DNA from 2 places in the Occallatibacter sp. FHG110214_02 genome. Region 1 is predicted to be linked to the other one. Evidence: predicted binding sites of a transcription regulator. Region 1 holds the regulator's gene; the other holds the start of a gene.
What was found. The regulator LexA, encoded in region 1, represses DNA repair genes until DNA is damaged. The targets are predictions, from matches to a motif close to CANTTCGCTTTTTATTCGC.

Region 1 (5,181 bases):
CGCAATGTTTTCCGCCGTCACCAGCTTTGGCTGCAGCGAGTCATGCAGCCCAAGGCTCTTAAGAGCAGCGACAGCAGCCCGGCCATAGGGCGCACGGTCGGGATTCGCAATCGCCAGCCGCCTAAGCGCAGGGCTTTTCAGCGTGTCGAGCGTGGGGGTGCCTAATCCTGAGTCTTTGCGCGTCCACAAAACCAGCGTTCCTTTTGCATAGGTAATCGGTGCGGAAGAATCTGCGAAGCCCGTCGCATCTGCCAGCCCTGCATCCACCAGCTTCTTCGGATAGCTCAGGTCCGCGGAAAGAAACACGTCAAACGGCGCGCCGTTTTGAATCTGCGTGGTCAGTGCAGCGGAGGCCTCGTAGGTTGCCTCTGCATGAATTCCCGTTGTCTTTTCAAACTCTGCAAGGATTGGAGGCAGTACCGGCTGCAGGTCCGCGGCTGCGGCAATGCGGAGCGTGGTTTGCGCCGCGCCTGAGAAGCTCGCAAGGATTCCCAGCATGAAAATCAGCGCAAATTGAACAGGTTTTCTCCGCATTCTCTTCTCCCCAAAAACAAACTTTCCCTCTCACTGGTAGGCTATCAGCAGAGATGAACGACAATCTGCATCAGTTACGTTGTTTTGGCTGCGGTGCGCGTATCTCCGGCCAGGAGGCACGGCCGGACTTCCGCTGCGCTGTCTGTGGAGACCTGTTTGAAGTGGAGTATCCTGGTTGGGCTAAGCGTGGCGGGCCGGACCGGCCCAACCCCGGCGCGCTCAAGTGGCTTTGGCGCGAGCGACGAGCTTCCTCGGAGACGATTGACCACTCCGGTGTGTGGCGTTTTCGAGAGCTGCTTCCGTTTCTCGATAGTTTTGGCAATGCCGTGACGCTGCGGGAAGGGAATACACCGCTCTATCCGCTCACGCGTGCTCAAAAAGCTCTTGGCATTGACCAGATCTATGCCAAGCACCAGGGCATGAACCCGACCGGCTCTTTCAAAGATACCGGCATGACAGCGGCTCTTAGCGTTGCGCATGAGCGGGGTTTTGAGTGGGTGGCCTGCGCTTCGACGGGCAACACTTCTGCTGCTATGGCCGCCTATGCGGCTCGTGCCGGCATGCGGAGCCTTGTGCTGATTCCGGAAGGGAAGATTGCCTGGGGCAAGCTCTCGCAGGCGATGGATTATGGTGCGGTAACATGCCAGCTTCCAACAGACTTTGACGGCTGCCTGCGGCTGCTTACGCAGATTGTGAATGAGGCGCCTATTTATCTGCTGAACTCGGTCAATCCTTATCGTCTGGAAGGCCAGAAGACTCCCGCGTTTGAGATTGCCGAAGCGCTGGACTGGAATGTGCCGGACCATCTGATTGTTCCCGGCGGCAATCTGGGCAACAGCTCCGCGTTGGGTAAGGGCTTCCGCGAACTGAAGGAGCTCGGGCTCGTTTCTCGGATTCCGCGAATTACCGTAGTGCAGGCACAGGGGGCAAATCCGCTGGTGCGGACGCTGGCGCTTGGGCCGGGCGCCACGCTTGAGCCTGTCGAAGCCGATACGCGTGCTACGGCAATTCGCATTGGGAACCCTGCGTCGTGGCGCAAGGCTGCCAAAGTGATTGAGGAGACCGGCGGCTGGTGCATTGACGTTACAGAGGCGGAGATCGCCATTGCCAAGGCAGAAATTGGCGCTGAAGGGCTAGGGTGTGAGCCTGCTTCGGCTGTCACGCTTGCAGGTTTGAAAAAACTGCGTGCGAAGGGGCTCATCGGATCTAGCGACACGGTAGTGCTTGTGCTGACAGGGCATACTCTCAAGGATGCGGATTACACCATCGGTTTTCACCGCGGCAGCTTGCTGATGGACGAGGAGAAGGCTGGCGTTTCGGGGCAGATTGAGCCACTGCAGCGAAATGCTGTTTCTGTCGATGCAACTGCTTCTGCGGTACTTGCAGCCATGAAGGACGCCTCGGCATGAGTGAACCTTTCCGGATCAAACTGCCGGCAACATCGGCGAACCTTGGCCCCGGTTTTGATACCGCAGCCGTGGCGCTCGATTTTCATCTGGAAGTTGAAGCAGAGCCTGCAGAGGTGTTTTCCATTCAAGCCACGGGGCGCGATGCGGAGCGCTGTGGCCGTTTGGAAGACAATCTGGTGCTTGACCTCTATCGCGCCATGCTTGCGCGGGAGGGAAAGCAGGTGGTTCCGCTTGCCGTTCGCATGCGGAACGAAATTCCGCTGGGGATGGGATGTGGCTCTTCGGCTGCCGGTCGTTTGGCGGCGCTGATGTTAGCAGTAAGGTTCGGGAACCTTGGGTGGTCCAACGAGCAAATACTGGAAGAAGCTGTGCAGTTGGAAGGCCATCCGGATAACGTGGCCGCCTGCTGGCTGGGGGGCTTTGTCGTAGCGGCGCAGAGGGGCGGTAAAGTCGAAGTAGTTCGTGTTAAGCCTCCGGCAAGTTGGCGTGCGATTGTGGTGATACCCGCTGAACCTCTGGCGACCAGTAAAGCCCGCGCTGTACTTCCCTCAAGCTATTCGCGAGCGGATGTGGTTGCGAATCTGCAGTCCGTGGCGCTATTAGGGCTTGCCTTTGCCCAGGGAAATGGTGAGTTGCTTAAGACGGCCATGTCCGACACGATTCATCAGCCGTACCGGGAGTTAATCTGTCCTATGCTGCCACGCATTCTGCCATTGGCGGGGACGCCTGGCATTCTGGGCGTGGCACTGAGTGGGGCCGGACCGGCAGTACTAGTAATTGCCGAGAGCGAAGCAGGAGTCGTAGCAGCTTCTGCGGCGATTCGAGACTCGCTCGCTGGCCTGCCTGCTGTCGAATTGCAAGTTAGCCAATTTGAGCCTGTTGGCGGATCGATTTTTACTGACTAGGTTTTCTACAGTGCCAGTGCCTCAAACTATGTTACCCCGGTTACGTTCGTGAGCGTTCTTCGACGGAATCCCGCACAAAAGGCACTATTTATCGGCGCGTGCAGGCCAGTTTCATACTGCGAAATTTGGTTACTTTTTGGTTACCTAAGATTTCTTGCTTCAAGTGGACAAAACCCATACTCTACGCATCGTGGGCAGTTCTGGGGGAGGGCTGCTCTAGCGCCCGAGATTCCTTGATGGGGATCCGGGCGCTTTTCCTTTGCAGTGCGTTTTTGTTCCTCTAGGTCTTTGATTTTCCGCTTCGTTGCTCTTCCGAATGCCCCCTTTGCGACTTTCTGCTTCTCTAACGCATCCCATGAGAGACTGGTTGCAGAGAAGCCGGCTTGAGTCGGCAGATGCACGAAGGAGGAACATGGCGGGAGCAGGTATCTTGGAAGTAACGGATGGTAGCTTTGAGCAGGAGGTGCTGCAGAGCGAGCAGCCCGTTCTGGTAGATTTCTGGGCAGGTTGGTGCGGCCCCTGTAAGATGATTGCGCCTTTTGTGGACGGCATTGCCGCCCAATATGAGGGCAAGATCAAGGTAGCGAAGGTGAATGTGGACCAGAATGGCGCCACCCCCTCGCGCTATGGTATCCGTGGCATCCCTGCGCTTTTGTTTTTTAAGGGAGGCAAGGTGGCTGACCAGATTGTTGGTTATGTCCCGCAGGAAGCGATTGCCGAGAAGGTTGAAAAGCTGATTGCGTAACGGCGCTCAGTGATTCGTGGTTAGAAAGACATAAGGCCCGGCATTATGCCGGGCCTTTGCTTTTGTTGATTATGTGGACGGCTTCCTGAACGTTGTCTCAGTGGTACTTTCTTAAGACACCCAGCACGCGTCCCTGAATGGAAACCTGGGAGGCTGGTATGTAGATAGGCTCCATCTCCAGGTTTGCCGGTTGAAGACGCACTGTTTTCCCCTCAGCATAATAACGCTTCAGCGTCGTTTCCGCACCGTGGACCAAGGCAACCACAATCTCTCCCTGCCGTGCGACATTGGTGCGCTCTACGAGCACATAGTCGCCACTGATGATGTGCTCATCGCGCATGGAGTCGCCGCGCACTTCGAGTGCAAAGACATCGCGGTTGCCCACTACATCATGCAGGGAAATACTCTCTGCTGCCTCATTTGTCTCTACGGGCCTGCCGGCTGCGATGCGGCCCGCAAGCGGGAGCCTATCGCTGGTACGCGAACGCGTTCCAGGCGGTAGTAGGTCAATCGAGCGGCTGCGGTTGTGTACACGGTCCAGAAGGCCCTTTTTTTCGAGGTTTGTGATGTGTTTGTGCACGGTTGCGAGGCTCTTGAGCCCCATGCCGCGTGCGATTTCCTCGAAGGAGGGGGAGTAGCCATTGCGGCTCACAAAGGATTCGAGAAAATCGAGGACTTCCTTCTGTCTACGGGTAATAGCCATGGGCGCATTATAGCGAATAAAAAGCGAATTGCAAAAAAATAAGGAGCAGAAAGTAAGGCAATAACAAAAACTCTTGAGATGTGCCTGAGTTTTGTTATCTCTTTGTCCGCTCTTAGTAGACGCCCATTTTGAAACTTATAAACTGCGAATCCCATACATGGAATTCGCTCTTATCTTTTCTGCTTTCCAATCTTGTCTTCAAAAGATTCTCACGCGATGGTGGAGATGCACACATGAGAGCTTTCTTATTCAGATGGCTTAAATGTGGACAAGCTACTGCATTAAGACAGGGCGCAGGAGAAAAGGTTTTTCATGAGACTACTGATTGCCGAAGACGATCCAGCGCTGGGGGTATTTCTCTCGCGCGGCCTTGAGTCCGACGGACACCGGGTTCGACTGGCCCAGAACGGAGCTGAGGCCTTGGCCGCATTCCGAGAGGATTTTCCCGATCTGACGATTCTTGATCTAAATATGCCGGTTATGGATGGCGAGCAGGTGTTGGAAGAACTACGTCGGCTGGATGCGGATCTGCCAGTGCTTGTGCTGACCGGGCGCACGGAGCTTGAAACACGGGTACGTTGTCTTGATCTTGGCGCGGACGATCTGATGAGCAAACCCTTCAGCCTGCATGAGTTGCGTGCCCGTTGCCGTGCCCTGCTGCGCCGCAAGAGGGAGGCTCGCCTAGTACTTCGCGCGGGTGATCTGGAGGTGGATCGCATGGAGCACTCTGTACGCCGTGCGGGCCAACCCGTCTCGCTTACCAACAAAGAGTTTGCACTTCTTGAGCAACTGATGCTCAATCGCGGCCAGTGTGTCTCGCGTGTTGATCTTCTCGACTCGGTTTGGAATATGGAGCCGGCGCAGACAACCAACATCGTAGATGTT
Region 2 (5,181 bases), on a different contig from region 1:
CTCGGCAATCCGCCGGGCAACTACGATCGGCTGCTCGACTTCAGCAGCCCTGTCACCGGCGGCCTGTTCTTTGTGCCATCGGTAACATTTCTCGATAGCGTTACTCCCGATGCGCCCAGCGCTACAGAGTCCACGAATCAGCCGCCAGCCGCACAGCCAGCAGCGGCATCCACGCCCATTGCACTGCAAGATACATCACTCAAGATAGGATCACTGAAGGGAGAGTCAAGATGAACAACCTCCACCGGGAGCTGGCGCCCATCTCCGATGCAGCATGGGCACAGATTGAGGAAGAGACAACAAGAACGCTGAAGCGCTACCTTGCCGGACGGCGGGTTGTGGATGTTCCCGCACCGGGAGGAATCTCTTTACCCGGAGTTGGCACCGGCCACCTCAAATCCATCTCCGCGCCTGCCGCTGGCATCCTCGCACGGCAGCGTGAAGTCAAGCCGCTCGTCGAGCTGCGCGTGCCGTTCGAGCTTTCCCGTCAGACGATTGACGATGTGGAGCGCGGCTCTGATGACTCCGACTGGCAACCCGCAAAGGATGCCGCGAAGAAACTGGCTTTTGCCGAAGACCGCGCCATCTTTAACGGCTACTCCGACGCCAATATCCAAGGCATTCGCGAAAGCACCAGCAACCCCATTGATACGCTGCCTGCTGATGTTCGCGACTATCCTGATGCCATTGCTCACGCTCTCAGCCAGTTGCTGCTCGTCGGCGTCAATGGGCCTTACTCCCTCCTTCTCGGAGCCGACGAATACACCTCGCTCGCCGAAACCAGTGAGCACGGCTACCCTGTGCTGGAGCACGTCAAGCGCATCGTGGATAGCAACATTATCTGGGCGCCTGCAATCGAGGGTGCGTTCATTGTGACGACACGCGGCGGCGACTTCGAGCTGAACCTCGGGCAGGATGTTTCCATCGGCTACCTCAGCCACACGGATACTGCCGTACAGTTATACCTTCAAGAGACCTTCGTCTTCCGGGTTCTCACTACGGAAGCCGCAGTGGCTTTGTCTCCCTCCAAGAAATCCAAGTAACGCGCTTCGCACAAGTGCAAAGGAATAAGCCACGTCTCACCTGCGGGACGTGGCTTATTCCTTCAACAAACTCACTGACGCTTTGTAGTGCGTCCCTACTCTCCACGCCCCACGGTTCCTGTCTCCAAGGCAAAATCCGGTACGCTATGGAACGCAATTCGCGTCGGCGCGGCCTTATACGCCGTCAACATCGCTGCGGGAGCCAGTGTGCTCATCCCATACTTGTGATTCAGCTCATCCATTGCGGCCAGCAGCTTTGTGCGGTTCTCATGCTCGTCGCCTGCGTCAAACAAGTTCAGGCTGTGAAGCTTATCCGGCACGAGACCTCCAAGCGTCACACCTACAAAGAACGGATGCGCATACTGCGCGCCCTTCGGCTGATTCGACCAGAGCTTGCGCAGCGCCGTAATCAGCATCTGGTTGTCCTGGCACTCTGTCAGGCGAATCTCGTCATGCCATCCGTGGCGCGGCACGCCATAACTGCTCACCGGCGTGGATTGCCCACGCTTCTCCCTCGGCACGGCAAAGCCAATGGCCAACCCAATGCTGGCAGCCCACAGATGCTTATCACGAAGCCGCAGCGCAGCCTTGTGCAGTAGCTTCAATGCAACGGCCCATGCCTTCTCCTGCGTCCGCATCTCCGGCGCGAGTACATGCTGGTGGCTCAGCGACTTCTCATGCTCGTGATCCGCCATGTCGAAGTCCTGTCCACGCAGCCAGTGCCACAGCCGCTCCCCCCACACTGAGCCCCAAAGCTGCCCCATCTGCTCGCAATCGAGCGCCAGCAGCTGCTCCATTGAGCGAACACCTTTCAGGTTCAGCCGCTTTTCTGTTCGTGCTCCAACTCCGGGCAATGCACGCAGATCAAGCGTTGGCAATGCTGCCGGCAACACGTCCGCCGGCAACGCCACCAGGCCATCCGGCTTCTCCATATCACTGGCAATCTTTGCGAGGAAGCGATTCGGCGCCAGCCCCACCGAGCTGCGCATCATCTCGCCAACCTGTTCGCGAATTGCCCGCTTTACCTTGCGTCCCAGTTCCAGCGCATTCAGCAGCTTTCGCTCGCGTCCCATCAGCCGGCAGGCCATCTCATCAATCGACTGCACCGCTGTTATCGGCAGGCAATTCTCTACGGCCTTAATCACCGCGTGGTGCATCTTGACGTAAAGGTCGTGCCGCGCCTCTACCAGCACAATGTCCGGACACATCGTCTTCGCATCCGCAACAATCGTGCCCGTCTTCACGCCGTATGCCTTTGCTTCGTAGCTGGCAGCAATGCAGCAGGTTGTATCTGCCATCATCGGCACCACGCCTACGGGCCGGTTCCGGAGTTCCTTGCGTACCTGCTGTTCGCACGAAGCAAAATAGGAGTTCAAATCCACGAACAGCCAGTTCAGACTCGGCTCATCTTCTCGCACGGCTGCTGGTTCATCTGCCGTTTTCTCCCCAACGGGGCTCTCCCATGTAGCCATCAGCTCATCGGCTACGGCCGCCTCGGCGGCATCCATCGGAATGGCATTTTCGTCCATCACAGCGGGCAAATCCTCTTCCCAAGAATATTTTCGCTTTTTCTTTGCTATCCCACAACAGGAATTCCGCAGAAATTTTGTTGCCGCCACAACAAAATTTCTTGTACCGAGTCGAAGTTTATAGATGCTACACTGAGGCTCCTGACAGAACCCCGACGCCGCCAGCGAGCCCGATAGAGACTGATTTGGCCGGGAAAACTAGCCTCTGCCTGGGTGGAACCGCAATGAATGCTGACAACGTCTGGCATTGGATCGTGACGAGTGGAAGCCTCGTAGCGCTCGTCGTTACCATTGGCGTGGCCCTGCTGGTGGCCTGCTGCCTCAGCTGCGCCCGCTGCCCCATGCAGGAAAAAGACGACCTCTTTAAGCGCCGCGAAGTCTAGAGTTTCCGCATATCTCGCTTTACTCCGGCCTCGTCGCCGGCTGCAAATACTGCTCAAAATGCGCCACGATGCGGTTGAATAACTCTGGCCGCGCAGTTCCGCCCTGGATCTCATGCGTCTTGCGCGGAAAAATTTGCAGATCGTACGGAATCCCCGCTTCAATCAGCTTTTCGACGAACTGCACGGTGTTGCCTATGTGCACGTTGTCATCGCCCGTTCCATGCATCAGCAGCAGACGCCCGTGCAGGTTCTTCGCTGTCTCCACTACGGATGTGCGTTTGTACAAATTCTGCTCGTCGAATGGCAGCCCTAAGTACCGCTCCGTGTATACCGAGTCGTAGTTGCGCCAGTCCGTCACTGGAGCCACGCTCACGCCCGCCGCAAAGCGGTCCGAGTGCGTCATGGCGTACAACGTGAACGTCCCACCCCAGCTCCACCCCCAGAAGCCCACTCGCTTACTGTCCAGCTCGGGGAATTTCCCTAGCGCGGCATCCAGCATCGTCAACTGGTCTTCCAGCTGAACCTTGCCAAAATCGCGATATGCCGCCTGCGCAAAGTCCCTGCCCCGCCCCGGCGTTCCGCGATTATCTGTTCGTAGCACGGCAAATCCATGCTGCGCCAGCAGCGCATCGAAGAGAAGTTTATCGGCCCAGAAACTGTCGCCCCAGCGGTTCAACACCGTTTGCCCCGTCGGCCCTCCATAGGGATTGAGGATTAGCGGCACACTTTTGTTTCCGTGCTCGCCTTCCGGCAGCATCAACGTGGCGTAGAGAACCGTTCCATCCGGGGCCTTGGTCTCCATCTGTACCGGCGGATGCAGCTTATAGGCGTCCAGTGATTTTGATGCCCAGAACTCCTTGCAGCCAGACGCGGAATCTCCCGCGCCTGCGCCCGCATGGCACAGGCTCATCCGTGGCGGCGTGGCTCGCGTTGAGAAGGTGTCCACAAACGCACTGCCATCCGGCGCAATTCTTCCGTCATGCGTGCCTGAGCCCGCCGTCAGCGTCCTGCGCTCCCCGGCAAAACTTACCCGCGCAACCTGGCGATCGAGCAAATCAAACTCATTCGACGTGTAAAAGACCATCTGCTTCGCGGCGTCTACCGCCAACACTCTGTCCACGTCCCACGGCCCCTTGGTCAGCTGCCGCGGCGGAGTCGCCGGGCCGCTCAGCGGATTTGCCTGCTCATAGTTCGCAAGGTACACATGGTTGTGCCCATCCACCCAACTGGTCAGCACAATTGCTCCGCCGCCCACCCACACGTCGTAGTCCGCATCCAGAAACTTGTCGTCCGTCACCACAAGCATCTGCAGCGGATCACCTCCGTGCTTGCCGTCGTTGTTCCACGGATCTGCAAAGTAGATGGTTCTCTTCTTGTGGTCCCTGCTCAGCGTCTCAATCCAGACCGTGTGCCGGTCTACCCAACCAAAGCGCGGTACATAGTCCTGCCCCGCTTGAATTGGCAGCTTCACCCAGGCCACCTTGCCGCCGCCGGAGCCCACCACTCCTACGCGAACTTCAGGATTCGTGTCTCCTGCCAGCGGATACCGCTGCATCTCCGCCTTGGCATGCGTGGGAATCCAATCCGTCAGCGGATACTCCGGCACGTTCGCTTCGTTCATCTGTAAAAACGCAATGTTCTTTGAGTCCGGCGACCAGAAGTAATTCGACTGCACATCCAGCTCTTCCCCGTACAGCCAGTCCACTTCACCATTCAGTGTGTTTGGATTCGGCGCAGCAGCAATGCTCGCCACAGGCGGCCCCAGCGCTGTAAATGCCTCCTTGAGCCGCATGACGCTCAGCCCATGGTCTCGCACAAAAGCCACCATCTCGCCGTTGGGAGAAAACGTCGGATTATCTCCCGCCGCCGCGCCGGTAAAGCCCATCTCTGTGCCTGTGCCCGTCTTCAAATCAAAGAACCACAGGCGCCCATCGGCATCGAAGAGCAGGTGCGTCGAATCCGGCGCCCACCAGTAGCTGGCCATGCCTCCGCCGCCCAGCAGAGGCTGCAGCTTCTCACGGCTCACCAGCGTCTGCGGCTTGCCGCTCGCTATATCCAACCCGATAAGTTCACCATTTGCGACATAGCTCAGGTACTTGCCGTCCGGCGACCAGGCAAAACCGTCCGGCGGTGTGCCCGTCAGCAGCTCCGCGCCATAAATTGCCTCCACGGTCAGCGGAATCGAAGCGGAAGATGCCGCCTGCTGTTGCGCGTGGCACAGCGCCG

Region 2: AC5S3R_RS07595 (DNA polymerase Y family protein) is a predicted target of LexA. The motif match lies at 2,602-2,620, and genes of this name have one in related genera.

The regions. Positions count from the first base shown of each region.
Region 1 covers NZ_JBZYWK010000025.1:42,994-48,174, forward strand. Annotated here, with positions in the region: gene modA (molybdate ABC transporter substrate-binding protein) at 1-534, opposite strand, end outside; gene thrC (threonine synthase) at 588-1,943, shown strand; gene thrB (homoserine kinase) at 1,940-2,848, shown strand; gene trxA (thioredoxin) at 3,261-3,593, shown strand; gene lexA (transcriptional repressor LexA) at 3,691-4,296, opposite strand; gene AC5S3R_RS17795 (response regulator transcription factor) at 4,609-5,181, shown strand, end outside.
Region 2 covers NZ_JBZYWK010000006.1:92,802-97,982, forward strand. Annotated here, with positions in the region: gene AC5S3R_RS07585 (Dyp-type peroxidase) at 1-234, shown strand, start outside; gene AC5S3R_RS07590 (family 1 encapsulin nanocompartment shell protein) at 231-1,043, shown strand; gene AC5S3R_RS07595 (DNA polymerase Y family protein) at 1,139-2,572, opposite strand; gene AC5S3R_RS07600 (hypothetical protein) at 2,797-2,955, shown strand; gene AC5S3R_RS07605 (alpha/beta fold hydrolase) at 2,975-5,181, opposite strand, start outside.